Regions from separate parts of the Kitasatospora sp. NPDC005856 genome, predicted to be linked through region 3. Evidence: riboswitches for the same ligand, from Rfam matches in the RefSeq annotation. Region 3 holds a riboswitch; each other region holds the start of a gene.
The links. Region 3 has a riboswitch for cobalamin ahead of ABZ449_RS14170 (iron ABC transporter permease). Riboswitches for the same ligand answer to the same signal wherever they lie in the genome.

Region 1 (7,354 bases), on a different contig from region 3:
TCGCCCTGGGCGGCCTCCAGCAGCTCGCCCACCGCCCGGTCCGCCGGGCGGGCCGCGACCCAGGCCCGGAACTCGGCACGGGCCGGTCCCGGCGAGTAGTCCGCGCACGCGTTCAGCAGCTCGAAGGCGCTCTGCTCGATGTGCCCGGCCGCGGTCTGCGCGACGGTGCAGATCTCCTCCAGCTTGGCCCGCACCGCCCAGTGGCCGAGCGGCGACAGCTCCGCGGCATCGTTCCTGCGCACCAGGGCGCCGACGGCCGCCAGGCCGTCCAGCATCCAGTCCAGGACGGCGGCCACGTCCGAGGGCGCGGCCGGAGTGTCGATCTGCGGCGCCCGGCAGGTGCCGCGGACGGCGGAGACGGCCGAGGCCGCGTGCGGCACCGGCGACAGCCCCGGTCCGCCGAGGCCGGCGCCGACCCGGCGCTCGTCCAGGCCCCGGCGCAGCAGCTCCAGCAGCTCGCTCTCGGCGACCGGGCCGTCCACCAGGTGCAGGAAGGAGAGCAGCTGCGGGGCCTGGTCCACGGCCTGTCCGGCCAGGACGGCGAACACGCCGCGCAGCGCGGCGGGCGGCACCGGGGCGAGCAGGGTCCAGGCGTCGAACAGCGCCGACCAGCCGCGCACCACGGCCTCGTCGTCGTGCTCCCAGGCGTGCAGGCGCCAGCCGGGGCCGGCTCCGCCGTCCCGGGCCTCCACCAGGCCCACCAGCAGCGCCTGTCCCCACGCCTTGGCGGCGGCGGCGACCGTCATGGCCAGCGCCCGGCCCGCCTCACGGGCGTCCTCGGGGAGCAGCTCGCCGCGCTTGTCGACCTCGGCCAGCTCGCCGGCCCAGCGGGCGACGCGGACGGCGTCCACCAGCATCCGGCGGGCCAGCGGCGCCAGCTCGGCGGGTGCCGGGAAGCCCTCCGGCACGGGAACCCTGCCCCGCCCGGGAGCCGGAGCGGGCCCTCGCCGCCGGGGTACTCCGTTACGGGGGACACCCGCCCCGCCCGGCCTGCCGCCGGCGGGCCGTTGGGCCGTTCCGGGGAGACGGGTCACCGTCGCACCGGTACCGATCGTCGGCGGGAGCGGGGCATCACGGTCGCGCGGGTTCCGAGACGTCACGTCGAGCAGTCTTCCCCTTGTACCGGCCTTCTGTCACATCCGGTTGTCCGTACGACCGGGCGACCGCCGGTGGCACCTCCGCAAGATCGGGCAACAGCGGCAAACCGCCTGGCCGGAAACGAGTGACCTGCCCATGCCACTCGTGCCGTCCCGGTCACCGGAATTGCCCGGGCGGTCACTGCGCGTACGGGTGGGGGGTCAGGGGCCGGGTCAATAATTGCCCCTGACATCAGGGTGGATTTCGCGCGGCTCGCATGGTGGTTCGTCCTCCGCCGACTTCCGGCGGAGCTGTCCAGAACGAATCCGGACGGGCGGCGCGCGGGGTGGGGGGATCGTGCTGCGCGAGAAGTCGGACTGGCCGACTTCTCGCGCGCCGTGGGCGGAATGGGGGAAACGTTCATTCGTGGACGGGGGGAAGCGCACCGGAAAAGGTCGTCGGGCGCCGCCGGAAACGCCCGCACGAGGAGGGGGGCGAGGGCCCGGCTCGTGGGTTCCGCGGGACTCCGGGACCTTCCCCGTCCCGGGGCCCGGCCACGAGCCGCGGGAGTCGCCCTACAGCAGCGGCGTGAGCCAGCGGCGGAGGAGTTCGGTGTAGCGGTCGGGAGCGGTGTTCCAGAGGGTGGCGTGGTCGGCCCCGGGGAAGGGCTGGAGGCTGACCACGTCGCGACGGGCGGCGGCCAGCTTCTCGGCGGTGCCGAAGGGCGCGATCCGGTCCTCGGGGCTGTGCAGGAGGAGGGTGGGCACCCGCAGGTCGGTGCCCTCGGCGATGCGGCCGAAGTCGGCGAGGTCGACGCCGGTGCGGCCCTCCGCGGCCAGGGCCCCGAGCTCGGCGGCGACGCCCTGGAAGCCGGCCCGGGCGGCGTCCCGGCGGGCGGAGGCCGGGAGGTCGAGCACCGGCGAGTCGAGGATCAGGCCGCTGATGGCGTGCGGCCAGGCGGAGCGGGCCGCGGTCTGGAGGACCATGGTGGCGCCGAGGGACCAGCCGTAGAGGATCACCCGGCCCGCGCCGCTGTCGAGCGCCAGCCGTACCGCCGACTCGATGTCGCGCCACTCGGTCTCGCCGAAGTGGCTGAGCCCGTCCGGGGAGGCGGGGGCGCCGCGGTCGCCTCGGTAGGTGACGGCGAGGGCGGGCAGGCCGAGCCGGTCGAGGACGGGGAGCACCGGGAGGGTCTGCTGGCGGTCCGCCTCGGGGCCGTGCACCAGGATCACCCAGGTGCCGCGCTTGCCGTCGAGCCGCCAGGCGGGCAGGGCGCCGAGCTCTCCGTCGGCGGCGGTGTCGGCGAAGGCGAGGCCGAGCGCCTCGGTGGGGTCGCCGAGGTGGACGCGGGGGGTGAAGCGGACCTCGGTGCCCGGGGCGAGGGTGCCCCGGTCGGCGCGGACCAGCCGGCGGGTGACACCCGACTCGTCGCCGTGCAGGACCTCCTCGACCACCGCGTGCCCGCCGTCCGCCCACTCGACCGCCCAGCGGCCGGGGCGCAGGCTCTCGGGGGCGCGGGTGAAGGTGATCCGGCCGGGGGCGAGCTCGCGGACCAGGACCGGCCCCGACTCCTGGACGGTGGCCTCCGGACGGACCATCCGCTCGGAGGCCCGACGGCCGATCACCAGCACGGCGGCCCCGACCGCGGCGGCCGCCACGACGGCGGCGGTTCCCCAACGCATTTCGCTCCCCGCTCTGTTGCTGACGGACCGGACGGTGTTCGAGCACCAGTCCACCGGCGCCCCGCCCGCCCGGCCACCCGGCTGGGCCGTCCGGGTCACCCGGGCGGCGGCCCGACGGCGCTGAGGAGGTGCCAGAAGCGGGCGGCGAGGGTGCCGGTGGCGGGGGCGGCGCAGGGGGCGACGTGGGGCGGTGCGGCCGGCCCGGAGTGGTGCCGTGCCGGGCGTCCCACGGGGTGTCAGCGGCGTCCGCGTGTGACCAACCCCTCCGTGACCTCGGTTGACTCCCGGTTCGGGCGCGTGATGGGATCCTGGGGCCAAACGGAGGCATGGAGAGGAAGCCGGTGGAATTCCGGCGCGGTCCCGCCACTGTCACCGGGGAGCACGTTCGGAACATCGCCACGGCGGGCCGTCGACGGCCGCTGGAAGGCTCCGGGGGTGCGTCCGACCCGGAAGCCAGGAGACTCTCGCCCCCGTCACGTCGATCCAGGGCGCGGACCCTGAGTGAGGACACGCACGCGATGCAGGCTGCCCCGCCCTGCCGGACTCCGAGCCGCCCTCCGTCGTGCGCCCGATGACCGCGTCCGCACCCCCGTCCTCCTCCCCGCGCCGGCCTGCCCGCGCTCCGCGCCCGCTGGTCCGCGCCGCTGCGTTCGCGCTCGGCGCCGCCGCGGGCTACGCCGCCGACGCCCGTTTCGCCGACCCGCGCCGCGGCCACCCGGTGGCCGCCTTCGGCAGCGCCGCCACCCGGCTGGAGCGCCGGCTGTGGCGCGACGACCGCGGCGCGGGAGCCGGGTACACGGCGCTGTGCGTGGGCACGGTCGCGGCGGGCGCGCTCGCCCTGGACCGTACGGTGGGCCGGCGCCCGCTGGGCCGGGCGGCGCTGGCGGCGGCCGCGACCTGGACGGTGCTCGGCGGCACCTCGCTGACCCGGGAGGCGCGCACCATCGGCCGCTCGCTGGCCGCGGGCGACCTCGCGGCCGCCCGGGAGCGGCTGCCGCACCTGTGCGGGCGGGACCCGAGCGCGCTGGACGGGCAGCAGATCGCCCGGGCGGTGGTCGAGTCGGTGGCCGAGAACACCGCCGACGCCGTGGTGAACGCGCTGACCTGGGGCACCCTGGCCGGCACCCCCGGCCTGCTGGCCTTCCGCGCCGTCAACACCCTGGACGCCATGGTGGGCCACCGCTCGCCGCGCTACGCCCGGTTCGGCTGGGCCTCGGCCCGGCTGGACGACCTGGCGGGCTGGCCGGGCGCCCGGCTGACGGCGCTGCTGACGGTGGCCGCCGCGCCCGAGCCCCGGACCGCCTGGCGGGTCTGGCGGCGCGACGGTTCCGCGCACCCGAGCCCGAACGCGGGCCAGGCCGAGTCGGCGTTCGCCGGAGCGGTGGGCGTCCGGCTGGGCGGGACGCTGCGGTACGGCGAGCGCGTGGAGCACCGGCCCGTACTGGGTGCGGAGCTGCGGCCGGTGACGGTCGACGACATCGAGCGTGCCTGCGCGCTCTCCCGGCGGGTGGGCGCACTGGCGCTGGGTACGACGGTCGCGGGGCACGTCCTGCTGCGGACACTGCTGAAGAAGAGGGGACGGGCATGAGCAACGCGCTGCTGGTCGCGGGGACGACCTCGGACGCGGGCAAGAGCGTGGTGACGGCCGGGATCTGCCGTTGGCTCGTCCGCCAGGGCGTACGGGTCGCGCCGTTCAAGGCGCAGAACATGTCGCTCAACTCCTTCGTCACCGCCGACGGCGCCGAGATCGGCCGCGCCCAGGCGATGCAGGCGCAGGCCGCCCGGGTGGAGCCGGAGGCGGCGATGAACCCGGTGCTGCTCAAGCCGGGCGCGGACGGCCGCAGCCAGGTCGTGCTGCTCGGCAAGCCGGTGGCCGAGGTGGGCGCGCTGGACTACCGGGAGCGCAAGCCCGTCCTGCTGGAGCGCGCCCTGGAGTGCCTGGCCGACCTGCGCCGCCGCTACGACGTGGTGGTCTGCGAGGGCGCGGGCTCGCCCGCCGAGATCAACCTGCGCGACCGCGACATCGCCAACATGGGCCTGGCCACGGCCGCCGCCCTGCCGGTGGTGGTGGTCGGGGACATCGACCGCGGCGGGGTCTTCGCGGCGATGTACGGGACACTGGCGCTGCTGTCGGCGGAGGACCAGCGGCACGTGGCCGGCTGGTTCGTCAACAAGTTCCGCGGCGACGCGCGGCTGCTCGCGCCCGGGCTGGAGATGCTGCACGAGCTGACCGGCCGTCCGGTGCTGGGCACGCTGCCGATGCTGCCCGGGCTCTGGCTGGACGCCGAGGACTCGCTGGACCTGTCGACGGTGGTGGACCGGGCGGACGGGCCCGGACCGCTCGGCGCGGACGTGCTGCGGGTGGCCGTGGTGCGCTTCCCGCGGCTGTCCAACTTCACCGACATGGACGCGCTCGCGCAGGAGCCGGGCGTGCTGGTCCGCTGGGCGACCCGGCCGGAGGAGCTGGCCGACGCCGACCTGGTGGTGCTGCCCGGCACCCGGGCCACCGTCGCGGACCTCGCCTGGCTGCGCGAGCGCGGCCTGGAGCCGGTGCTGAAGGCGCGGGCGGCGGCCGGGCTGCCGATCCTCGGGGTCTGCGGCGGCTACCAGATGCTGGCGCACTCGATCGTGGACGAGGTCGAGTCGAGGGCCGGCGCCGTCGAGGGCCTCGGCCTGTTGCCGACGCGGGTGCGGTTCGGCGCCGAGAAGGTGCTGGCGCGGCCCGTCGGCGAGGCGTACGGGCAGCGGGTGGAGGGCTACGAGATCCACCACGGGGTGGTCACCGTCGAGGGCGGGGAGACCTTCCTCTCCGACGGCCGGGGACGGAGCCTGGACGGCTGCCGGGTGGGCTCGGTCCGGGGCACGACCTGGCACGGCGCGCTGGAGAACGACGGGTTCCGCCGCGCGTTCCTGCGCGAGGTCGCGGAGCTGTCGGGCCGGGCGTTCGTCCCGGCCCCGGACACCTCCTTCGCCGCGGCGCGCGAGGCCCGGCTGGACCGGCTGGGCGACCTGATCGAGGAGCACGCCGACACCGACGCGCTGTGGAAGCTGATCGAGGGCGGGGTGCCGGCGGCCGGATCGCTGCCGTTCGTGCCGCCCGGGGCCCCTGGGAGTGACGCATGAGCCGGGTAGGTCGACGGCGCCGGGCAGGAACGCAGGACCGGGCAGGAACGCAGAGCCGGGCACGACAGGAGTGGGGTACGGCATGAGTGACGTCCGCTATCCGTTCACCGCGATCGTCGGCATGGCCGACCTGCGGCTCGGGCTGCTGCTGAACGCGGTCTCCCCGGCCGTGGGCGGCGTGCTGGTGCGCGGCGAGAAGGGCACCGCGAAGTCGACCATGGTCCGCGCGCTGGCCGGCCTGCTGCCGTCCATCGCGACCGTGGACGACTGCCGCTTCGCCTGCGACCCGGCCGCACCCGACCCGCAGTGCCCGGACGGGCCGCACGTCTCCCCGTCCGCTTCCGAACGCCCCTCCCAACTGGTCGAGTTGCCGGTCGGCGTGGCCGAGGACCGGATCGTCGGCTCGCTCGACCTGGAGCGGGCGCTGGCCGAGGGCGTCAAGGCGTACGAGCCCGGACTGCTCGCCAGGGCGCACCGCGGCGTGCTCTACATCGACGAGGTGAACCTGCTCCAGGACCACGTGGTGGACCTGCTGCTGGACGCCGCCGCGATGGGCCGCTCCTACGTCGAGCGCGAGGGCGTGTCGGTGCGCCACGCGGCCCGGTTCCTGCTGGTCGGCACGATGAACCCGGAGGAGGGCGAGCTGCGGCCGCAGCTGCTCGACCGGTTCGGCCTGACCGTCGAGATCGCCGCCACCCGGGACCCGGCCGAGCGCGCCGAGGTGGTCCGCCGTCGGCTCGGCTACGACGCGGACCCGGCCGGTTTCGCCGCCCGGTTCGCCGAGGACGAGCGGGCGCTCGCCGAACACATCGTCGCGGCACGGGGGTTGCTGCCGAAGGTCGAGCTGACCGATGTGGCCCTGCGTCAGATCACCGCCGTGTGCGCCGCGTTCGAGGTGGACGGGCTGCGCGCGGACATCGTGATGGCCCGCACCGCCGTCGCACTGGCGGCCTGGGACGGGCGCTCCGAGGTGCTGGAGGAGGACGTCCGCAAGGCCGCGCAGCTGGCGCTGCCGCACCGGCGCCGCCGCAACCCCTTCGACGCGCCGGGTCTGGACGAGGAGCAGCTGGACCGGACGCTGGAGGAGCACGCGCAGCAGGAGGACCCCGAGCCCGAGGGCGACGGTCCCGGCCCGGACGGCGACGGCGGGCCCCAGGGCGGGCCGGACGGGGGCCCGGAGGACGACGGCCCGGGGGGTGGCGGCCCCGACGGCGGCGGCGCACCCGAGCCGTCCGACGGCGGCCCCGAGGGGCCGGCCTCCGAGACCCCCGCCACCGAGGGCGCCGAGGAGCCCGCGCAGCCGCCCGTGCCCGCGCAACACCCCTCCCCCGCACGGGAGTCGGCGCCGGTCGCGGCCGGGGACCCGTACCGGACCCGGCTGTTCACCGTCAAGGGCACCGGGCAGGGCGCCCAGGGCCGCCGCTCCCCCGCCGAGACCACCGGCGGGCACACCATCCGCGCCCGCCGCCCGC
Region 2 (7,354 bases), on a different contig from region 3:
GTCCCGGGAGCGCCGGCTGGCGAGCATCCGGTCGAAGCACGGGTCGCCGACCACCCGGGCGACGTCCAGCGCCTCGGGGCAGGAGGTCTGCAGCCGGTCCAGCTGCTCGGGGTGGGAGAGCCCGAGGACGTCCACGAACACCCTTCCGCGGTGGGTGAGTTCGTTGCGGGACAGGCCGGCCGAGCTGACCGTGTCGCCGGTGGACTCGGTCACCAGGCGGTTGTAGCCGGCGCCGTGCGGGAGGACGACGAGGCGGGCGTCCAGCCGGTGCATGGAGGAGTGGACGGCGCAGGCGACGGCCAGGTCGAAGCGGCGGCGGACGGCGTCCTCCCAGTCCAGCACGGTGAAGCCGGGCAGGCCGTGCAGGTACGCGTCCAGGGCGCGGTCGGCGAAGGCGGAGCCGGGGTTGACGGTGAAGTAGCGCTCGACGCCGTCCGGGTGCAGCAGGGTGAGGACGTCCAGGACCCGGGTGGCCGAGGTGAGGGTGCGGGCGACCGCCAGCACGCGGGCCCTGACCGGTCGGGTGTTCCACCGGTCGGCGGGCCAGGCGTGGGGGTGGGACGGCACACCATGATCGTACTCACCCGCTCCGGCCGCGGCGCGGTTCCGAGTGCCGGTCAGGGGATCGGCGGGCCGGCGGGTCGGCCGGTGGCCGTGGATGGGGCCCGCGGGTCAGCCGGTGGCCGCGGTGGGCTCGTGGTGTTCGGCGGCGGCGCACTCGTCGAGGAGGGGGCGCATGGCCTCGTCCACGAGCCGGTAGCGCACCACTCGTCCGTCCCGGTCGCCGGTGACCACGCCGGCCGTGCGGAGCAGCCGCAGGGCCTGGGAGACGGCGGGGTCGCGCATGCCGGTGGCGACCGCGAGGTCGGTGACGGCGAGCGGGCCGGCCCGGTGGAGGGCGAGCAGCAGGGCGAGCCGACCTGGGTCGGCGAGCAGGGAGAACCGCTCGGCCCAGGACCGGACGTGGGCCGGGTCGCCGATCGCGGCGATGGCCTCGCAGACCCGGTGTCCGTCGATGGTGCGGTGGTCCGCGCGGTCGGCCGGTACGAGATGCATGGGGGCATTCTCGCAGGCGGTGGCCTGTGATCCTGGACACCTGCGCAGGTGCGCAGCCTTGCACGCGTGAGGCGCGGCCCCTACGGTGTTCCCCGCCGTGGTGCTCGGGAAGACCGGTGACGGACCCTCAGGGGTCCCAGCCCGGAGCGGCCCTCGCCACTGTGATCGGGTCGTTCCTTCGTCCGCGGAGGAGCGTCGGCCGTACCCAGCGAGCCACTGGGCGCCTCGTGCGCCTGGGAAGGCGGGTACGGGCGTCCCGTAAGCCAGGAGACCGGCCACGGCATCTCACGAGGTTTTCCACGAGGTGCTGGAGCGTGATCCGCAGATGACCCTGCCCGAAACCGTTGCCGCCGGGGCGAAGCCGGCCCCCTCCGTGCTGCCCAGCTTCAAGTGGCGGCGCGAGGACACCATCCGTACGGCCGGGCTGATGGCGGTGATCGTGGCCATGCACGTGGTGGCCTTCGGCACGCTGATCTTCCTGGTCGCACCCGAGAAGTACGCGGTCGGTACCCAGGTCTTCGGGGTGGGCCTGGGTATCACCGCGTACACCCTCGGCATGCGCCACGCCTTCGACGCCGACCACATCGCGGTGATCGACAACACCACCCGCAAGCTGATGGCGGACGGCAAGCGGCCCGTCTCGGTGGGCTTCTGGTTCGCCCTCGGGCACTCCTCGATGGTGGTGCTGATGGCCGCCCTGGTGGCGGGCGGCGCGCAGCTGGCGGACACGCTGATGGACGACGAGTCGACCACCCACAAGTGGCTCGGCATGGTCGGGACGACCACCTCCGGCGTGTTCCTCTACCTGATCGGCGCGCTCAACCTGGCGGCGCTGCTGGGCATCCTCAAGGTGTTCCGTTCGATGCGGGCCGGGCAGTTCGACGAGAAGGAGCTGGAGTCGCACCTCGACTCGCGCGGCTTCATGGCCCGGGTGCTGAACCGGGCGACCCGTTCGATCACCCGGCCGGGGCAGATGTTCCCGGTGGGCATGGTGCTGGGCCTGGGCTTCGACACCGCGACCGAGGTCACCCTGATGGTGATGGCCGGTTCGGGCGCGGCCTCCGGGCTGCCCTGGTACGCGATCGCCTGCCTGCCGCTGCTGTTCGCGGCCGGGATGAGCCTGTTCGACACCCTGGACGGGACGTTCATGAACTTCGCGTACCAGTGGGCCTTCGCCAACCCGGTGCGCAAGGTGTACTACAACCTGACCATCACCGGCCTGTCGATCGCGGTGGCCTTCATTATCGGCACCATCGAGCTGGTCGGGGTGCTGCACGAGAAGCTCGATCTGACCGACCCGGTCACCGGGTTCATCGCCGACATATCGCTGGACAACGTCGGCTACGCCATCGCCGGGCTGTTCGTGGTGGTCTGGGCGGTGGCGATCGGCTACTGGAAGCTCGCCCGGGTCGAGCAGCGCTGGACACCGGACCAGGAGGCCTGAGCACGCGGAACGCGCCGAACGGCGCCGCCCCCGAAAATCCGGGGCGGCGCCGTTCGGCGCGTTCGCGGTCAGTGCCGGTCGCCGTAGCGGCGGCGGAACTGCTCGACCCGCCCGGCGGTGTCCAGCACCCGGGACTGGCCGGTGTAGAAGGGGTGGCTCGCCGAGGAGATCTCGACGTCGATCACCGGATAGGTGTCGCCGTCCTCCCACTCGACCGTGCGGTCACCGGTCACGGTGGAGCGGGTGAGGAAGGCGAGGCCGCCGACCTTGTCGCGGAAGACGACCGGACGGTAGGCGGGGTGGATTCCGGACTTCATGGGGGACTCCTCTCGGGTCGGGGTTCGGCGCTCCTCGCGGGTCGGGGTTCAGCGCTCCTCGCGGAAGTCGACGTGCCGGCCGGCGGCCGGGTCGTACTTGCGCAGGACCAGCCGGTCCGGGTCGTTGCGGCGGTTCTTGCGGGTCACGTACGTGAAGCCGGTGCCGGCGGTGGAGCGGAGCTTGGTCACCGGGCGCAGTTCGCTGCGGGCCATCGGGCGTCCTCCTGGGGCTGGGGTGTCGGACCTCGGGCGTCGGATCGAAACCGTACACCGAAATGGATGTCGTTTTCGTCTTCTCGCCATTCGCCCCAACGCGGGCCCGGTCCGGTCCATTCCCGGATGACGGCGCGAGGGGGCGGCGCGGTCGCGCAGGGGGGCGCGCAAGGGGTATTGGGGGTTCTGTCGGGGGTGCTCGGCGGGCGCTTCGGGCCGGGGGTTCGTAGGCTCGACGCATGGCGGATGCGTACGCGGGGCGGCGGGAGCGGGTGAGGGAGCACTGCAGTGCGGCCGGGGCCGATGCGGCGCTGATCACCCGTGCGGCGAACGTGCGGTACCTGACGGGCTGCGCGCCCTGCGGGGCGAGCCTGCTGCTGACCAGGGAGCGGGCGCTGCTCGCGCTTCCGGACGACCTGCCGCCGGACGATTCGGGGGAGCACCTGATCGCCCCGGACGTCACCCGGCTGCCGGTGGCGTCCGGGTCGGACACCGCGCTGGCCGCCGCGGCCGCCGCCGCGCGGTCCGGGGTGGCGGGCCTGGCGGTGGAGGAGCACGACCTGACCGTCAGCCGGCACCGGGCGGTGGGGGGCCTGGCCGAGGGGGCCCGGCTGGTGGACCTCGGACAGACGGTCGAGCGGCTGCGGGTGATCAAGGACGAGCGCGAGATCGCCGACCTGCGGATCGCGGCCGAGATCGCCGACCAGGCGCTGGGCGAGTTGCTGGAGTCGATCCTGGTGGGCCGCACCGAGCGACACCTGGCGATGGAGCTGGAGCGCCGGATGATCGACCACGGCGCCGACCGGGCGGCCTTCCCGGTCTCCGTCGGCACCGGCGGCCACTCCGGCCAGCCCGCCCACCAGCCGACCGACCGCCGGGTGGAGGAGGGCGACTTCCTGACCGTGGTGATGGGCGCCCAGTACCGCGGCTACGGCGTCTCCACCGCCCGCACCTTCGTGATCGGGGCGGCTCCCGCGCCCTGGCAGGTGGAGCTGCACCGGCTGGTCTTCCGGGCTCAGCGGGCCGGGCGGGAGGCGCTCGGACCCGGCGTGGAGCAGTGCGTGCCCGACCGGGCTGCCCGGCAGGTTCTGGAGGCGGCGGGCCACACCGAGGCCTCCCCGCACCCGGTGGGCCACGGCATCGGGCTGGAGATCCGGGAGGCCCCGCGCCTCGGTCCGTCGGACATGGGTAAACTGGACAGCCGCGTACCGGTCACCGTCGGTCCGGGGGTCCACCTCCCGGGCAAGGGCGGGGTCCGGATCGAGGACACGCTCGTCGTGCGCCCCCTCGAAGAGGGCGGGCCCGAGCTGCTCACCATCACCACCAAGGAGCTCCTCGCCCTGTGACCGCGGCCCCCGGGGCCGTGGACGGCAGGACGCAATCCCTTGGTTCCTTGACAGCTATACAGGAGTTAGTGCGCCCGTGGCTTCCACGAACGATCTCAAGAACGGCATGGTCCTCAAGCTGGAGGGCGGCAAGCTCTGGTCCGTCGTCGAGTTCCAGCACGTCAAGCCCGGCAAGGGCCCGGCCTTCGTGCGTACCAAGCTCAAGGAGGTCCTGACGGGCAAGGTCGTCGACAAGACCTTCAACGCCGGCACCAAGGTCGAGACCGCCAACGTCGACAAGCGCGGCATGCAGTTCTCGTACAAGGACGGCGAGAACTTCGTGTTCATGGACATGGACACCTACGACCAGCTCACCATCGAGCCGGCCGTCGTCGGTGACGCCGCCAACTACCTGCTGGAGGGCTTCGAGGCCCTCGTCGCCACCAACGACGGCGCCGTCCTCTACATCGAGCTCCCGACCTCGGTCGAGCTGGTCATCTCGCACACCGAGCCGGGCGTCCAGGGCGACCGCTCCACCGGTGGCACCAAGCCGGCCACCCTGGAGACCGGTGCCGAGATCCAGGTGCCGCTCTTCGTCGTCACCGGCGAGAAGGTCAAGGTCGACACCCGCGACGGCAGCTACCTCGGCCGGGTGAAGTAAGTCCGTGTCGGCCGCACGTAGCAAGGCCCGCACCCGGGCCTTCCAGATCCTCTTCGAGGCCGACCACCGCGGGGCCGACCCGCAGCAGGTCCTCGCCGACTGGGTGGCCCGCGCCCGCGAGCCCAAGCCCGACGAGGGCACCCCGCAGGTCGCCGAGTACACGATGGAGCTCATCGAGGGGTACGTCCAGCACGCTCGTCGCATCGACGACCTGATCGAGCAGTACGCCGTGGGCTGGACGCTCGACCGGATGCCGATCGTGGACCGCAACGTCCTGCGGCTCGGTGCCTACGAGCTGATCTGGGAGGACGGCGTCCCGGACGCCGTCGTCCTGGACGAGGCCGTCGAGATCGCCAAGGAGTTCTCCACGGATGACTCCCCGGCCTTCGTCAACGGCATGCTCGCCCGTTTCCTGGAACTGAAGCCGAGCATCCGCCGGTAATCAGGTCGACCACGCGAACGGCCGTCGGACCCGAACGGGTGTCCGGCGGCCGTTCCGCGTTTCACCCGATCGGCGTAGGGTGTGGACCTACTTGCCAGTAACTTGGCGTCCGGAACCACGCGTGAAGGGCAGATCCCCCACATGACCACGGCGATCCGCAGCGAGTTCGACCAGGGCATCGCCCTGACCAGGCACCCCGAGGAGGCCGGCCGCTACGAGGCCGAGCTCGGCGCCGGCTGGCAGATCGGCGGCGGGGTGAACGGGGGACTGCTGCTCGCGGTCGCCGGACACGCGCTGTCGCTGGAGCACGGCACCCACCCGGACCCGATCTCGATCAGTGGTTACTACCTGTCCGCCTCCACCCCCGGCCCGGCCACCGTCCGCACCGAGGTGCTGCGCACCGGCCGCGGCCTGTCCACCGGCACCGCCTCGCTCAGCCAGGACGGCGTCGAGCGGCTGCGGGTGGTGGCCAGCCACGGCGACCTCGCCACCGCCGACGGCGAGGTGCGCACCAGCGCGCTGCCGCCCCAGCTGCCGCCGCCGGACCAGTGCATCGGCGTCGAACACGCGCCCAAGGAGCTGATCACCCAGGCCGCCCTGCTGGAGCGGTTCGACCTGCGGCTGGACCCGGCCACCGTCGGCTGGGCGCTCGGGCAGCCCTCCGGCAACGGACGGATCCAGGGCTGGTTCCGGCTCGCCGACGGCCGCGAGCCCGACCCGCTGCTGCTCCTGCTGGTCGCCGACGCGCTGCCGCCGGTCACCTTCGACCTCGGGCTGCCGGGCTGGGCGCCCACCATCGAGCTGACCGTCCACCTGCGGGCCAGGCCCGTGCCCGGCTGGCTGCGGGTCACCCACGCGACCCGCAACCTGGCCGGCGGCTACTTCGAGGAGGACGCGGAGGTCTGGGACGAGTCCGGCCGGCTGGTCGCCCAGTCCCGTCAGCTGGCCCGGGCTCCCCGGCCGGCCTGACCCGACCCGATCCGCCGACCCGATCCGCCGACCCGATCCGCCGGCCCGATCCGCCGCCCCCGTATTACCGGTGGTTACATTCCTGTGACACGCCGTACGTGTGCGGCGCGCGCGGATGGGGAGAAAGACGGTCAGCGGCACGCCTGCCGCCGACCGTCCACCCCTGAAGCCAGGAGCCACCGATGAGTCAAAAGGGTCGCGCCCGCCGTAACTCCGACTGCACCGCCGGCGGCTCGCGCCCCGCGGTGCGGGCGCCGCACCGGCCGCGGCGGCCCGAGGGCGCCGAGCAGGCCTTCGTCATCGGAGTGCTCACCAACGCCGCGGACTTCGCCCGGGCCCGCGCCTGGGGGATCTCGGATGCCCCCGACCACGAGCGCTACCTGGCCGACACCGCCGAGCTGCTGGCCGAGGCGCTGGAGCGGTTCGACAGCGTCCGCGCCCGGATGTTCCACCCGCAGGACTTCGAGGAGTTCTGCGTGCTGTACGGGCTGGACCCGGCCGAGCCCGCCGCCCGCGACCGCTACCTGGTCAACCCGGCCCTGCAGACCCAGCTGCTGGCCTATCAGGGCGAGGAACTGGCCGGGGACTTCGTACCCCGCCTGGTGCGCGCCCGGGAGAACGGGCTGACGCTCTGCCACGCCGACCTGCTGCTCGACGGGGGCCTGTGCGGGGGCGCGGGCGCGCCCGACGAGGAGCACGCCGCCTGGGTGCGCTCCGCCTACCAGCGCGGTGGCGAGGTGTTCCGGCGGATGCTGGTCGGCGCGGGCGCCGGCGTGTACGAGCTGCGCCTGCGGGTGGACGCGCCCGGCGGGAGCCTGACCGCGGCGGCGCGGGTGCTCCAGTGGGAGGACGGCGTGGTCCGGATCAACGACGAGGACCTGGAGCTGGTCTGCGCGGTGCTCTGCACCGGGCTGGCCCTGGAACTGC
Region 3 (7,354 bases):
GCTGCGCGACCCGTGCCAACGTGGCCGCCTACCGGGCCCGCAAGCGCCAGGAGGCGGAGGCGGCGGCCCGGGACTGACCCCGGGCGCAGGGCCCGGGCGGACCCTAGAGCTCCTCCACCCAGACGCCGAGCCGTCTTGAGAGGCCCGGCACCCGGGCCAGCCGCGGGGTGAGCAGCAGCCGCTCCAGCCGGCGCCCCGGCGCCAGCCAGACCGGGCTCGGGCGCAGCCGCAGCAGCGCCCGGCCGAGCACCAGCTCGTCCGGCACGGCGCCGTAGCTGCGGCTGTCGCTGTCCACCGGACGGTTGTCGGAGAGCATCCACCAACCCGTGGCCCGGCGCCCGACGGCCCGCTTCACCACCAGCAGGTCCTGCTGGAAGGGGTGCCGGAAGAGCACCACCGCACCCGGCCGGACCGGCGCGCCGTAGCGGACCAACAGCTGGTCGCCCTCGCGCAGGGTGGGGACCATCGACGGCCCCGCCACGTCGACCAGCCCGAACGGCAGCGCACCACGGCGCTCGCGCCCCCCGGCTCCGGCGCCCTCCGGTCGCGTGCTCCGCGCCACGACTCCTCCTCCCGATCCGTCCGCCCACAGTCTGCCGTACGGACCGTCACCGGTCCGATGTCCGGATTACCCCGGTTCCTGGTCCGTCTTTCGCCCTAGGCCCACCGCCCGATCGCGAAACCGGGAGGCCGGAAGGGTAATCTCGGGCGCGGGAAGACGATCTAAGGAAGGACTCCCATGTTCTCTCGTCTGTTTGCACCGCGTGCCACCGCCCACGCCCACTGTGACCTGCCCTGCGGCGTGTACGACCCGGCGCAGGCCCGGATCGAGGCCGAGTCGGTCAAGGCCACCCAGGAGAAGTACCAGGCCAACGAGGACCCGCACTTCCGCGCCCGCGCCGTCATCATCAAGGAGCAGCGCGCCGAGGCCGTCAAGCACCACATCTCGGTGCTGTGGAGCGACTACTTCAAGGCCCCGCACTTCGAGAAGTACCCGCAGCTGCACCAGCTGATCAACGACACCCTGAAGGCCGCCTCGGCCGCCAAGGCGTCCACCGACCCGGCCACCGGCCAGGCCCTGCTGGACCTGATCGCCGAGGTCGACAAGATCTTCTGGGAGACCAAGCAGGCCTGAGCCTGACGCGTCGCCACCCGACCGCCCCCGTCCGCACCGCCGGCCGGGGGCGGTCGCGCGTCCACGACCCGCCACGCCCGAACCCGGTAAGGGTTGCCTGCCCTGAGTGGCTGTTATGCTGCCAGGGCGTCCGAGGGGGAAGTCCGGTGTGAATCCGGCGCTGACCCGCAACGGTGAGCACGGCCCGTACCAGCCCGTACGGCCGCGCCAGCCCGATCGCCCTCGGCCGCCGAACTCCCGACAACTCGCCGCGGACTGCGAGGGGAACGGCGCCCCGCCACGCCCGCGGCCGGCGCCCGCCCCGGCGCACCCTCGGCCCGAGGCAAGGCGCACCCGTGAACCGCGCACCCGTCGACCGTGCAGTCGGCCCGCCCGCTCGTCGCATACCCACCGTCCCGCTCGCCGTCGGCCTCGGCGCCGCCCTGCTGCTGTCTCTGGTCTGCGGGGTCGCCCTCGGCTCCTCCGAACTCGGCCTGCCCCGCGTACTGCGACTGCTGGGCGCCGGCCTGACGGGCGGCCGGCTGGACGCGGACGAGGCGTCCGCGTACGCGATCGTCTGGGAGATCCGGCTGCCGCGCACCGTCCTGGCCGCCGTGGTCGGCGCCGGGCTGGCCGCCTGCGGGGTCGCCGTCCAGGCCCTGGTGCGCAACCCGCTGGCCGACCCCTTCGTGCTCGGCATCTCCTCCGGCGCGGCCGTCGGCGCCAACGCCGTCCTGCTGTTCGGCGCCTTCGCCGCGCTCGGGGTGTGGGCGATCTCCGTCTCCGCCTTCGGCTCCGCCCTGGCCGCGATGACGCTCGTCTACCTCGCCGCCCGCACCGCGCACGGGCTCACCCCGCTGCGCCTGGTGCTCACCGGCACCGCCCTGTCCTACGGCTTCTCCGCCGCCACCACCCTGATGGTCTTCGCCGCCGACCGCGGCGAGGCCGCCCGGGACGCCATGATGTGGCTGCTCGGCAGCCTCGGCGGCGCCACCTGGGGCTCGGTGCCGATCGCCGCCGTCACGGTGCTGGCCGGCCTCGCCCACCTGGCCTGCGCCGCCGGGCGGCTGGACGCACTCGCCATGGGCGACGAGACCTCCGCCTCGCTCGGCGTGGACCCGGGCCGGCTGCGCCGCGAGCTGTTCGTGGTGACCGCCGCCGTCACCGGCACCGTGGTCGCGGTCAGCGGGGCGATCGGCTTCGTCGGGCTGCTGGTGCCGCACGTGGCGCGGATGCTGGTCGGCGCCGGGCACCGCCGGGTGCTGGTGATCGCGCCGCTCGCCGGGGCGCTGCTGCTGGTCTGGGTGGACATCGCCTCGCGCACCCTGCTGGCGCCGGCCGAACTGCCCGTCGGGGTGTTCACCGCGGTGCTCGGCGTGCCCGCCTTCCTGCTGATGATGCGCCGCCGCGGCCAGGCCTTCGGAGGTACCCGGTGACCGACGCGACCGACGTGACCGGACCGGTCCCGGCGCGGGGCCAGGACCTCGCCGTCGACGCCGTCTCGGTGGAACTGGCCGGCACCCGGCTGATCCACGAGGTGAGCCTGACGGCCGCCGCCGGGCAGGTGGTCGGGCTGATCGGCCCGAACGGCAGCGGCAAGTCGACCCTGCTGCGCTGCGTCTACCGGGTGCTGAGGCCGGCCGGCGGCGTGGTCCGGCTGGCCGGCGACGACCTGCACGCCCTCACCGCCCGCGACACCGCCCGCCGGGTGGCCGCGCTGACCCAGGAGCACTCCGCCGGGTTCGACTTCACCGTGGCCGAGGTGGTCGCCATGGGCCGGCTGCCGCACCGCCGCGGCTTCGGCGCCCCGTCCGACGGGGACGAGCAGCGCTGCGCCGAGGCACTGCGCAAGGTCGGGGCGGGGCACCTCGCCGAACGGGGCTTCCTCAGCCTGTCCGGGGGTGAGAAGCAGCGGGTGCTGTTCGCCCGCGCGCTGGTCCAGGAGCCGCGCCTGCTGGTGCTGGACGAACCCACCAACCACCTGGACATCGCCCACCAGTTGGAGGTGCTGGCGCTCGCCCGGGAGGCCGGCCCGACGGTGCTCACCGCGCTGCACGACCTCAACCTGGCGGCCGGCCACTGCGACCTGCTCCACGTGCTGCGGGCCGGCCGGATCGTCGCCTCCGGCCCGCCCCACGAGGTGCTCCGCCCCGCCCTGCTGGCCGAGGTGTTCGGCGTCCGCGCCACCCCGGTGCGGCACCCGGAGACCGGCGCCCTCCAGCTGCTGTTCGACCGCCTCCCCTGACCCGACCGACCCCGACCGACTCCGGACGACCCCGAACGACCTCGAACGACCTCGACCGACCCCGACCGACCCCGACCGACCGCGAAGGAACCCCCGTGCGCACCAAGGCCGTTGCCACCGCCGCCCTGCTCGTCCTCGGACTCACCGCCTGCGGCGCCGAGATCGCGCCGAAGGAGAGCGCCACCTCCTCCGCCCACTACCCGGTGACGGTGGAGAACTGCGGCCAGCGGCTCACCTTCGCGCAGAAGCCCGCCCGGGTGGTGACCAACGACGTCAACATCACCGAACTGATGCTCTCGCTCGGCCTCGCCGACCGGATGGCCGGCTACGTGATGCCCGACGACAAGGGGAAGATCGACCAGGTGGCCTGGAAGGACGGCTACCAGCAGACGAAGTGGCTCTCCGAGCAGCGGATCACCAAGGAGATCGCCCTGGACGCCAAGGCCGACCTGGTCTTCGCCGGCTGGCACTACGGCTTCGACGAGGGCACCGGCGTCACCCCCCAGGCCTTCAAGGCGCTCGGTGTCGACTCGTACGTGCTCAGCGAGTCCTGCCGCAGCGGCAGGGGCACCGAGCGCGGCGTGATGGACCCGCTGGAGGCGCTCTACACCGACCTGGCCAACCTCGGCGCGATCTTCGACGTCAAGGACCGCTCCGACAAGCTGATCGCGGACTTCAAGGCGCGGATCGCCGCCGTCCCCCCGCCCGAGCGCCGCCCGTCCGTCTTCCTGTACGACAGCGGGCAGGACAAGCCGTACACCGCCGGGAAGTTCGCCGCCGCCAACGAGATCATCGCCAAGGCGGGCGGGAGCAACATCATGGGCGACCTCGCGGACACCTGGGTCACGGCCGGCTGGGAGGGCGTGGTGGAGCGCGACCCGGAGGTGATCGTGATCAACGACTACGCGACGCCCGGGGCCGAGGAGAAGCGCAGGTTCCTCAAGTCCTTCCCGCCGCTGGCCGGCGTCTCCGCGATCAGGAACGACCGGATCTTCGTCATGGACTACGTCGACCTGGTGGAGAGCCCGCGCAACCCGGCCGCGGTCGGCGCGCTGGCCGCGTACCTGCGCACCGTGCCGCCCCGCTGACCGGACCGCTGACCGGACCGCCGGCCGGCCCCGGCCGGCAGCGATCGCGCCCCTCGGGGTCGGTGGCCGCGGGCGTACGCTCAAGGTACGAGCCGACGGAACCCGACCGGAGGAGCGAGATCATGACCACCATGGCGGCCCCCGCCGCCTTCGACACCCGCGCGCTGCGCGAGGGCATCGAGCGCTGCGACGCCGAGACCCTCCTGGCGCTCTACGCGGAGGACGCCGAACTGCGCATGGTCGATCGCAAGACCCAGCCCAGCCACCCCCTGGTGATGCACGGGCGGGAGGAGATCGGCGCCATGCTGGACGACGTCTACGGCCGCGAGATGACCCACAAGCTGGAACAGGTGGTGGTGCAGGGCGACCACGCCGCGTTCCTGGAGTCCTGCCGGTACCCGGACGGCGTCCGGGTGCTGATGTCCTCGATGGCCGTCCTGCGGGACGGCCGGATCGTCGACCAGACCTCCGTCCAGGCCTGGGACGAGACCGGTCCCGAGCAGTAGGCTCACAGGCATGATCCGCAACGCCGTCGCCACCGACGTTCCCGTCATCCATGCCATGATCCGCGAACTCGCGGACTACGAGAAGGCCCTGCACGAGGCGAAGGCCACCGAGGAGCAGCTGCACGACGCCCTGTTCGGTGAGAACCCGGCCCTGTTCGGGCTGATCGCCGAGGACGACGCCACCGGCGAACCGGTCGGCTTCGCCGTCTGGTTCCGCAACTTCTCGACCTGGCGCGGCACCCACGGGATCTACCTGGAGGACCTGTACGTCCGCCCGCAGTCGCGCGGCGGCGGCCACGGCAAGGCGCTGCTGCTGGAACTCGCCCGGATCGCCGTCGAGCGCGGCTACTCCCGGGTCGAGTGGTCGGTCCTGGACTGGAACCGGCCCTCGATCGACTTCTACAAGTCGATCGGCGCGGTGCCGATGGACGAGTGGACGGTGTACCGGCTCACCGACGGGGCACTGGCCGAGGCCGGCCGGCGCTGAACGGCCGTTCGGAGACCGGGGAAAGGGTCTGCCACCCTGCGTCGCAATGCCTTACCATGAGTAACTCCCGAACCGGGGTGCGGAAGGCAGAGCGTTGGCGGATCCGTGACGCCGGGCCCCCTTCGGGGGTAGCAAGCGGTAACAAGCGGGGTACCAAGAAAGCACAGCGCGTCACCCAGGAGGCAAGGGTGTCCCAGATCGACGGCGATCTCGGTGTTCAGGACTTCGTGGAGGTCCGGCTGCCCGCAGCCGGGGCCTACCTCTCCGTCCTGCGAACGGCGACGGCCGGGCTGGCGGCCCGGCTGGACTTCACGCTCGACGAGATCGAGGACCTGCGGATCGCGGTCGACGAGGCCTGCGCCATCCTGCTCCAGCAGGCGGTGCCCGGCTCCGTGCTGTCCTGCGAGTTCCGGCTGGTCGGCGACTCGTTGAAGGTCACCGTGGCCGCCCCGACCACCGACGGCAAGGCCCCCGAGCGGGACACCTTCGCCTGGACGGTGCTCTCCGCCCTGGCCGGCGAGGTGGACTCCTCGGTCGGCGAGGACAACACCGTGTCGATCAGCCTGAACAAGAAGCGCGGCGGTTCCGCCGCCCACTAGCCGGGCGCCGGACCGAACCGCACGACCCGAGCAGCACCGAGCAGCACCCGCGCAAGGGCCGTCCGCCGCTCCCCCGACCGGGGTCCGACGGACGGCTCCCGGTACCGCCACCCACGCGGTACGACCAACGAGACGATTCCGGGGCCGCCGGCCCCGGTGCTCCCGGAACGGAACGGGGGAATGGCCGTGAGTGATCTGGACCGTACCGGCCTCGCGACGGCGGGACCTGCCGTACCGACCCAGGCGAGCGTTCCCGGCCTCGCCGCCAACGACGAAGCGCACCCGAAGGACGCCCAGCGGATGAGCCACCCCACCGAGCCGACGTCCGAGCCGACGCCTGCCTCCGTGCCCCCGCCGGACCCGGCGGACGCGACGGACCCGGCGGACGGGGCCGAGCCGCACAGCGCCGTGCCCGTCCAGAGCACGCACCGCACCGGCGCCCCGGACCGGGAGGCCGCCCGCGCGCTGTTCGTCCGGCTGTCCGCACTGCCCGAGGGCTCCCCGGAGCGGGTCGAACTGCGCAACCAGCTGGTGCGGATGCACATCCCGCTGGTCGAGCACCTGGCCCGGCGCTTCCGCAACCGGGGCGAGCCGCTGGACGACCTGACCCAGGTCGCCACCATCGGCTTGATCAAGTCGGTGGACCGCTTCGACCACGAGCGCGGGGTCGAGTTCTCCACCTACGCGACGCCGACCATCGTCGGGGAGATCAAGCGGCACTTCCGTGACAAGGGCTGGGCGGTGCGGGTCCCGCGCCGGCTCCAGGAGCTGCGGCTGTCACTCACCACGGCGACCAGCGAGCTCTCCCAGCGGCACGGCCGCTCCCCCACGGTGCACGAGCTGGCCGAGCACCTGGGGATCTCCGAGGAGGACGTCCTGGAGGGCCTGGAGTCCGCCAACGCGTACTCCACGCTCTCCCTGGACGTGCCGGACAGCGACGACGAGTCGCCGGCCGTCGCGGACACCCTGGGCGCGACCGACGAGGCCCTGGAGGGCGTCGAGTACCGCGAGTCGCTCAAGCCGCTGCTGGCCCAACTGCCGCCCCGGGAGCAGAAGATCCTGGTGCTGCGGTTCTTCCGGAACATGACCCAGTCGCAGATCGCCGCCGAGGTGGGGATCTCCCAGATGCACGTGTCCCGGCTGCTCGCCCGGACCTTGGCCCAGCTGCGGGAGAAGCTCCTGGTGGAGGAGTAGGACTGACGGCCGCTCAGCTCGGGCTCGGCGGCCGTACGGCTCTTCGGTGCCCCCGGCCCTGCGCGCCCCTAGTCCTCGGACGGGGCGTACAGGGCCGCCGTCGACTTCGGGTTCAGCAGGG
Region 4 (7,354 bases), on a different contig from region 3:
GCCCGGCGCGCAGCAGGGACACGGCCTCGCCGATGCTCGGGACGCGCGGGGAGTGGATGTCCCAGACGCCGGGTCCGACCTCGCGCGGGTAGCCGGCCTCGGCGAGTTCACCCGCGACCTCCATGTGGGAGCGGGCGGCCTCCAGGGAGATGACGTCCGCGTCGAGGTCGTCGATCGCGGTCATGATCGCGCCGAACTCGGCGTAGCACATGTGGGTGTGGATCTGGGTGTCGGCGCGGACGCCGGAGGTGGCGAGGCGGAAGGCCTCGGTGGCCCAGGCCAGGTAGTGCGGGCGGGCGGCGGCCCGCAGCGGGAGGGTCTCGCGCAGGGCCGGCTCGTCGACCTGGACGACGACGGCGCCGGCGGCCTCCAGGTCGGTGACCTCGTCGCGCAGGGCGAGGGCGACCTGGCGGGCGGTGTCGGCGAGCGGCTGGTCGTCGCGGACGAAGGACCAGGCGAGCATGGTGACCGGGCCGGTGAGCATGCCCTTGACCGGGCGGTCGGTGAGGTCCTGGGCGTAGCGGAACCAATCGGCGGTCATCGGGTGGGGGCGGGAGATGTCGCCGGCGAGGACCGGGGGTCGCACGTAGCGGGTGCCGTAGGACTGGACCCAGCCGTGCCGGGTGGCGAGGTATCCGGTGAGCTGTTCGGCGAAGTACTGGACCATGTCGTTGCGTTCGGGCTCGCCGTGGACGAGGACGTCCAGGCCTGCCTTCTCCTGGTAGGAGATGACGTCGCGGACTTCGGCCTCCATCCGCTCCCGGTACGCGGCCGCGTCGATGCGGCCCGCGGTCAGGTCAGCCCGGGCGAGGCGCAGGTCGGTGGTCTGCGGGAAGGAGCCGATGGTGGTGGTCGGCAGCAACGGGAGTCCGAGGCGGGCACGCTGGGCCTCGGCGCGCTGCGGGTAGGCCTGGGCGCGGCGGGCTTCGGCCTCGGTGACGGCTGCGGCGCGGGCGCGCACGGCCGGGTCGCGGGTGATCGGTGAGGTGGCGCGGGACGCGAGGTCGGCGCGGTTGGCGGCGAGTTCGGCGGTGACGGCGCCGGTACCCTCGCGCAGGCCGCGGGCGAGCAGGGCGGCCTCGGTGGCCTTCTGCTTGGCGAAGGCGAGCCAGCGGGCGATCTGCGGGTCGATGTCGCGTTCGAGAGTGGCGTCGATCGGCACGTGCAGCAGGGAGCAGGACGGCGCGACGTCCACGGTGCCGGCGAGACCGAGCAGGGTCGCCAGGGTGGCCAGCGACCTCTCCAGGTCGTTGATCCAGATGTTGCGCCCGTCGACCACGCCGGCGACCAGCCGCTTGCCGGGCAGCCCGCCGACGGCGGCGAGGTCGTCGAGGTTGGCGGCGGCCGGGCCGGTGAAGTCCAGCGCCAGGCCCTCGATCGGAGCCTTGGCGAGGACGGGCAGGGCGTCGCCGAGGCGGTCGAAGTAGCTCGCGACCAGCAGCTTCGGCCGGTCGGCGAGGGCGCCGAGGGCGCGGTAGGCGCGGGCGGCGGCGTTGAGCTCGGCCGGGGTGCGGTCCGGTACCAGGGCGGGCTCGTCCAGCTGCACCCAGGTGGCGCCGGCGGCCTTGAGGTCGGCGAGCAGCCGTGCGTAGACGGGCAGCAGCCGGTCGAGCAGGGTGACCGGCTGGAAGTCTGCGGCCACACCGGGGGCGGGCTTGGCGAGCAGCAGGTAGGTCACCGGGCCGACCAGCACCGGCCGGGCGTCGTGGCCGAGTGACAGTGCTTCGGTCAGCTCGCCGACGGCCTTGGCGGGGTTCGCGGCGAAGACGGTGTCCGGCCCCAACTCGGGCACGAGGTAGTGGTAGTTGGTGTCGAACCACTTGGTCATCTCCAGTGGCGCGAGGTCCTGGGTGCCGCGCGCCATGGCGAAGTAGCCGTTCAGCGGGTCGGCGTCGACCGCCGCGCGGTGGCGGGCGGGGACGGCGCCGACGGCGAGAGTGGTGTCCAGCATGTGGTCGTAGAGCGAGAAGTCACCGGTCGGCACCTCCTCGATGCCGGAGTCGGCGAGCTGCTGCCAGTTCCCGCGGCGCAGGCCGGCGGCCGTGGCGAGCAGTGCCTCGGCGGTGACCGTGCCCTTCCAGTAGCCCTCGATCGCCTTCTTGAGCTCGCGGCCCCGGCCCTGACGGGGGTAGCCGTACACGGTGGCGAGGGTTGCCGCGGATGCGGACGTCGTGGTCAAGGGACTCTCCTTCGCGAGTCTGTCTCCTCAGGAATCCGGAGACGGCACGAAGGCGGGAAGGGATGACGAAACCGGGCAGCGGCCGCAGTGAAGGTACGGTCCTGGTCCGCCTGGTATGGTCGCCGACCCGCCCTCGAGGTCACCGGATGGCCGCGCGCGTTCGGTCGCGTGCGGGCAGTGGCAGGTCTTCGGACTCGCGGGCACACCCGCCCTCTCGAAGGCGGACACCTACTGGCCGTCGCTTCCCAGACCCGGCCGGGCCCAGTGCGTATGACGGCGGTCGTTCCCACTCACCGCTGCGGGGCAGTCCCGGATTCCCACCGGGTTCCCTCTTACGACGCGCCTGCCTGGCGGACAGGGCGAACCAGCTGCCAGGCCAGCCTAGAGGAAGAACACCGGCTTCCGGCCGAGGAACCGCTCGATCGTCCGGATACTGAGACATCGTTGAAGATCACGCCCGACCGGCTGCCCCGTGGTCAAGGTGGCGTCACGTATCGCAAGGACAGCCGGAGATCATCCCTTGTCTGCCGGGCCGTGCTCTGACCGGGGCCAGGGGTCAGCCTCCGGAGCCCACCGAGTCGGCGAAGGCGACCAGCCGCGCGCTGACGGCCTCGGGCTGGTCGACGTGGGCGGCGTGGCCCGCGCCGTCGAAGACCGTGGAGGTGGCCCCGGGGTTGAGGGCGGCGGTGGCGGCGGCGTGCTCGGCAGGCCAGAACTGGCTCTCGGCGCCCGCGGTGATCAGCACCGGGACCTCGGCGCGGGCGACGACGTCGCGCCAGTCCTGGCGGGAGTGGTCGAGCAGTAGCGGGTGGGTGTCAGGGGTGATCAGGATCTCGGCTCCACGCCCGTCGGCCGCCTTGATCGCGGCGTCGAGATCGGCCGGGTCACGCCAGGGACGGCCGTGGCCGGTGGCGAACCAGTCCGGCGTTGTGAAGAAGGTGCCGAGGTTCTCCTCGGTGAGGCCGTAGAAGCCGTACGGCCAGTCGGCGCTGTTGACCATCCTCGGGGTCTGGTCGACCGTGGCGATCCCGGCGAGGCGTCCGGTGCCGAAGAGGCTGACGTAGGCCCAGATCGTGTTGGCGCCCATGGACTGGCCGACGGCGACGACGTCACGCAGGTCGAGGGCGGTGATCAGGTCGTCCAGGTCCTTGCCGTGCCGGGAGAGCCGCTGCCCCCAGGAGGGCCGGTCGGACTGCCCGTGCCACCGCCGGTCCAGGGAGATCACCCGGCGGCCCGCCTCGCGCAGAGGCGCCCACTGCAGCGCCCAGTCGTCGGCCGGCGCGCCGTAGCCGGGGACGAGCAGCACGGGCCGGCCCTCGCCCTCGTCGTAGTAGTGCAGCTGCACGCCGTCGTTTGTGGTGATCCGGGGCACGGGGTCTCCTTGCAGGAGGAGCGGTCGCTGGACTGGTTCATCGTGCGAGGGTGCGAATCGGTGCCCTTCGCGACGCACGCGGGATTCATCCGATCGGCGGAGTCGCCGGGGCCGCCGCCGGGGGCCGTTTGTCGCCACCGACAATTCGCCGCCCGTACCTACTGGCCCCGAGCACATGGTTCCCGCGCACCCCGGGCGGCACGGTGGGAGTGCGGCTTGGGGGACGGCCCCCAGGCCGCCCATGGTGAGAGGAACGGAGACAGGCGATGGATGTGAACTCCCAGGGGCAGTTCGGGGACTTCCAGAACGAGATCTACTTCGACGGGCTGTCGGGCGTGCTGCCGACGATGCCGATGGCCTTCGCCGAGCTGGAGGCTCGGGCACAGGCCGCACTGCCGCCGTCGGTGCTGTCGTACGTGGCCGGCGGCGCCGGGGACGAGTCCACCCAGCGGGCGAACGTCACCGCGTTCGAGCGGTACGGCCTGGTGCCGCGGATGATGGTCGGCGCCACCGAGCGGGACATGAGCGTCGACCTGTTCGGCCTGCGACTGCCGTCGCCGCTGCTCATGGCGCCGGTCGGGGTGATCGGCCTGTGCGCGCAGGACGGCCACGGCGACCTCGCCACCGCGCGGGCGGCCGCCCGCACCGGCGTGCCGATGGTCGCCTCCACTCTCACCGTCGACCCGATGGAACAGGTCGCCGCCGAGTTCGGCGACACCCCCGGCTTCTTCCAGCTCTACACCCCCACCGACCGGGCGCTCGCCGAGAGCCTGGTGCACCGGGCCGAAGCCGCCGGGTTCAAGGGAATCGTGGTCACCCTGGACACCTGGCTCACCGGTTGGCGCCCGCGTGACCTCACCACCAGCAACTTCCCGCAGCTGCGCGGCCATGCGCTGGCCAACTACACCTCCGACCCGGTCTTCCGGGCCCGCCTCGCCAAGGCCCCCGAGGAGGACCCGCGCGCCGCCGTCCGCGAGTGGATCGGCATCTTCGGCAACCCCCTCACCTGGGACGACCTGCCCTGGCTGCGATCGATCACCGACCTGCCGATCATCCTCAAGGGCATCTGCTCCCCGGAGGACACCCGCCGGGCCAAGGACGGCGGAGTGGACGCGGTCTACTGCTCCAACCACGGCGGCCGGCAGGCCAACGGCGGCCTCCCGGCCCTCGAAGCCCTGCCCGGCGTGGTCGAGGCCGCCGACGGCCTGCCGGTGCTGTTCGACTCCGGCGTCCGCAGCGGCGCCGACGTCGTCAAGGCCCTCGCCCTCGGCGCCACCGCGGTCGGCGTCGGCCGCCCGTACGCCTACGGCCTGGCTGTCGGCGGCACCGACGGCATCGTGCACGTGCTGCGCTCGCTCCTCGCCGAGGCTGACCTGATCATGGCCGTCGACGGCTACCCGACCCTCACCGACCTGCGCGCCGAGGACGCGATCCGCAAGCTCTGACGCATCGCCGACCGAATCGGCCCGGCCCCAACTGGTGGCCGGGCCTTCGGCGTTCGCAGACGAAGCCGCACCACGTCAGGCGATGACGCGCGTGAGCCAGCCCAGCAGGTCGGCGGTGACCTCGTCGCGGTTCGTCTCGTGCAGCACCTCATGCCGGGCGCCCGGGTAGGCGCGGTGGGTGACGTCGATCAGTCCGGCGGCGCGGTAGCGGCGGGCCACCAGGTCGCGTGGGTGCAGGCCGGCGGCCACCGGGTCCTGGTTCCCGCCGAAGATGTAGACGGGCAGGTCAGGCCGTAGTCCGACCGGGGCCACCAGGCGGGGCGCGGCGGCGGCGAGGCCGGCCGGGCCCTCGGCATCGACGGAGAAGCCGCAGAGCGCGTCGGCGAGGTAGTCGTCGACGGCGGCGTGGTCGCGGGTGAGCCAGTCGACGGGCGTCCGGGCGGGCTCGAAGGGCCGGTTGAAGGAGCCCAGGACGTCCGGTCCGGTGTCGTCGCCCATGCGTGCGGCGAGGTGGTCGACGGCGGCAGTGCCGCACAGGGCGAGACCGGACAGCCACTCGGAGTGGTCGAGGACGTACTGCTGGGCGGCGAAGGAGCCGATGCTCCTGTGGGAGTGACACGGGACGGCCCGGGCCGCGGAGGTCGTCCGCGGCCCGGGCCGTCCGGCTCGGTGGGTGGGGTGGGCGTTCGCTCAGGCGAGTGAGGCGGCGAAGTCGGTGATCAGGGCGGCGACCGCGTCGGGCTGGTCGAGGTGGGTCGGGTGGCCACCACCCGGGACCACGGCGGCGCGGACGAGGGGGCTCAACGCGGCGGTGGCGTGGGCGTGTTCGGCGGGCCAGAACTGGCTGTCGGCGCCGGCGACGATCAGGGCCGGGACGTCGAGGCGGGCCACCACGTCGCGCCAGTCCTGGCAGGCGTGGTCGAACAGCAGCGGGTAGCTGTCCGGGGTGATGTCGCGGGCCAGGCCCCGCCCGCCGGCACGGCGGATCAGCGCGTCGGTGGCCTCCGGGTCGGGCCAGGCGCGGCCGTGGCCGGTGTCGATGGCGGCCGGATCGAGGAAGAAGGTGCCCAGGTTCTCGTTCGTCAGGCCGTAGTAACCATGCTGCCAGTCGGGTGAGTTGACCATCTTCGGGGTCTGGTCGACGGTGACGATCCCGGCCAGCCGGTCGCCGCCGAACAGGCTCGCGTAGGCCCAGATCGTGCTCGCGCCCATCGACTGGCCGACCACCACGGCGTCGAACAGGCCCATCTGGATGAGGAGTTCGCGCAGGTCCATGCCGTGCCGGGAGATGCGGTGCCCGTACGGGGGCCGGCCGGACTGGCCGTGCCAGCGGCGGTCCAGCGAGATCACCCGGTGCCCCGCGGCGCGCAGTGCGGCCCATTGGAGGGCCCAGCTGTCGGCGGGGGCGCCGTAGCCGGAGAGCAGGACGATCGGGCGGCCTTCGCCCTCGGTGTCGTAGTAGTGCAACGTGGCGTTGTCGCCGGTGACGATGCAGGGCATGGCGGACCTCCTGGGTCGGTATCTCTGGGAGCGGTCAGGCCGTGGTGCGGCGGTGGCCGCGGAACGGCTGGCCCACCACGAGCGCGATGGCGCAGGCGATGAGCGTGTCGGTGAGGCGGGCGGTGATCACCGTGCCGTCCGAGGGCGGACCGGGCACGGCCAGGACGAGGACGATCACGCTCGCCAGGGCGGTGTGCAGGATGTAGGAGAGGTCGGTGGCACCCGGCAACAGCGCGCCGATCAGCAGCGCCAGCACCACCAGGGCCCACCCGGACAGGTGCGGCGCGAGCAGGGCGGCCGCCAGGACGCCGACGACGGTGCCGAGCACCCGGTCGGCCACGCGGCGGACGACCGACGGATCAGCGGGCCGGAAAGCGAGTGCGGCGGTGAGCGGCAGCCAGAACGCGTGCTCGGGCCGCAGCAGTGCGGCCACGACGGCGGCCAGTCCGACGCACAGCGCGAGCCGGAGCGCGGCGCCCAGGCGGCCCCGGTCGGGCAGGGCCGGCAAGCGGGGCCGGAAGGCCGGCCGTCCGGCCCGCAGCCAGGCGACGCCGATCAGCAGCGCCATCGGCAGACAGCCGAGCGCGTACTGCGCCACGGCGTCCCCGGCCGGGGCGCTTCCGCCCAGGCCCATCCCGATGGCGGTCAGCACCATCAGCTTGAGCCCGGCCAGCTGATCGGCGGCGCGGGCGCTGCCGAGCAGCCCGGCGCACAGACCCGCCACGGCCATGCAGCTCACCTGGCCCGGTCCCCGGGCGGGCGCGAGGCAGCCGAGCAGCAGCCCGCCCGACCCACCCAGCAGCACACCGCCGAACCGGGCGATCCGCTCCCCCACCGGCCCGCTGTGGTCCCCGTTGA

Region 1: another riboswitch for cobalamin. It lies ahead of ABZ449_RS24660 (cobalamin biosynthesis protein); the one in region 3 lies ahead of ABZ449_RS14170 (iron ABC transporter permease).
Region 2: another riboswitch for cobalamin. It lies ahead of ABZ449_RS15035 (HoxN/HupN/NixA family nickel/cobalt transporter); the one in region 3 lies ahead of ABZ449_RS14170 (iron ABC transporter permease).
Region 4: another riboswitch for cobalamin. It lies ahead of metE (5-methyltetrahydropteroyltriglutamate--homocysteine S-methyltransferase); the one in region 3 lies ahead of ABZ449_RS14170 (iron ABC transporter permease).

What each region holds. Positions count from the first base shown of each region.
Region 1 is NZ_JBEXWT010000043.1:42,047-49,400, forward strand. Features, by position in the region: gene ABZ449_RS24650 (hypothetical protein) at 1-908, opposite strand, end outside; gene ABZ449_RS24655 (alpha/beta hydrolase) at 1,653-2,759, opposite strand; cobalamin riboswitch at 3,090-3,223, shown strand; gene ABZ449_RS24660 (cobalamin biosynthesis protein) at 3,331-4,347, shown strand; gene ABZ449_RS24665 (cobyric acid synthase) at 4,344-5,882, shown strand; gene ABZ449_RS24670 (putative cobaltochelatase) at 5,965-7,354, shown strand, end outside.
Region 2 is NZ_JBEXWT010000020.1:67,207-74,560, forward strand. Features, by position in the region: gene ABZ449_RS15025 (hypothetical protein) at 1-567, opposite strand, end outside; gene ABZ449_RS15030 (metalloregulator ArsR/SmtB family transcription factor) at 673-1,056, opposite strand; cobalamin riboswitch at 1,138-1,351, shown strand; gene ABZ449_RS15035 (HoxN/HupN/NixA family nickel/cobalt transporter) at 1,382-2,500, shown strand; gene ABZ449_RS15040 (type B 50S ribosomal protein L31) at 2,569-2,817, opposite strand; gene rpmG (50S ribosomal protein L33) at 2,866-3,030, opposite strand; gene ABZ449_RS15050 (aminopeptidase P family protein) at 3,270-4,376, shown strand; gene efp (elongation factor P) at 4,453-5,016, shown strand; gene nusB (transcription antitermination factor NusB) at 5,021-5,458, shown strand; gene ABZ449_RS15065 (thioesterase family protein) at 5,600-6,427, shown strand; gene ABZ449_RS15070 (hypothetical protein) at 6,610-7,354, shown strand, end outside.
Region 3 is NZ_JBEXWT010000018.1:100,338-107,691, reverse strand. Features, by position in the region: gene ABZ449_RS14185 (CGNR zinc finger domain-containing protein) at 1-77, shown strand, start outside; gene sodX (nickel-type superoxide dismutase maturation protease) at 104-502, opposite strand; gene sodN (superoxide dismutase, Ni) at 740-1,135, shown strand; cobalamin riboswitch at 1,229-1,378, shown strand; gene ABZ449_RS14170 (iron ABC transporter permease) at 1,471-2,550, shown strand; gene ABZ449_RS14165 (ABC transporter ATP-binding protein) at 2,565-3,359, shown strand; gene ABZ449_RS14160 (ABC transporter substrate-binding protein) at 3,455-4,447, shown strand; gene ABZ449_RS14155 (nuclear transport factor 2 family protein) at 4,570-4,953, shown strand; gene ABZ449_RS14150 (GNAT family N-acetyltransferase) at 4,964-5,440, shown strand; gene ABZ449_RS14145 (anti-sigma regulatory factor) at 5,629-6,039, shown strand; gene ABZ449_RS14140 (SigB/SigF/SigG family RNA polymerase sigma factor) at 6,226-7,233, shown strand; gene ABZ449_RS14135 (hypothetical protein) at 7,302-7,354, opposite strand, start outside.
Region 4 is NZ_JBEXWT010000015.1:83,058-90,411, reverse strand. Features, by position in the region: gene metE (5-methyltetrahydropteroyltriglutamate--homocysteine S-methyltransferase) at 1-2,179, opposite strand, end outside; cobalamin riboswitch at 2,358-2,546, opposite strand; gene ABZ449_RS12435 (alpha/beta hydrolase) at 2,736-3,551, opposite strand; gene ABZ449_RS12430 (alpha-hydroxy-acid oxidizing protein) at 3,818-4,996, shown strand; gene ABZ449_RS12425 (alpha/beta hydrolase) at 5,072-5,596, opposite strand; gene ABZ449_RS12420 (alpha/beta hydrolase) at 5,687-6,496, opposite strand; gene ABZ449_RS12415 (FUSC family protein) at 6,531-7,354, opposite strand, start outside.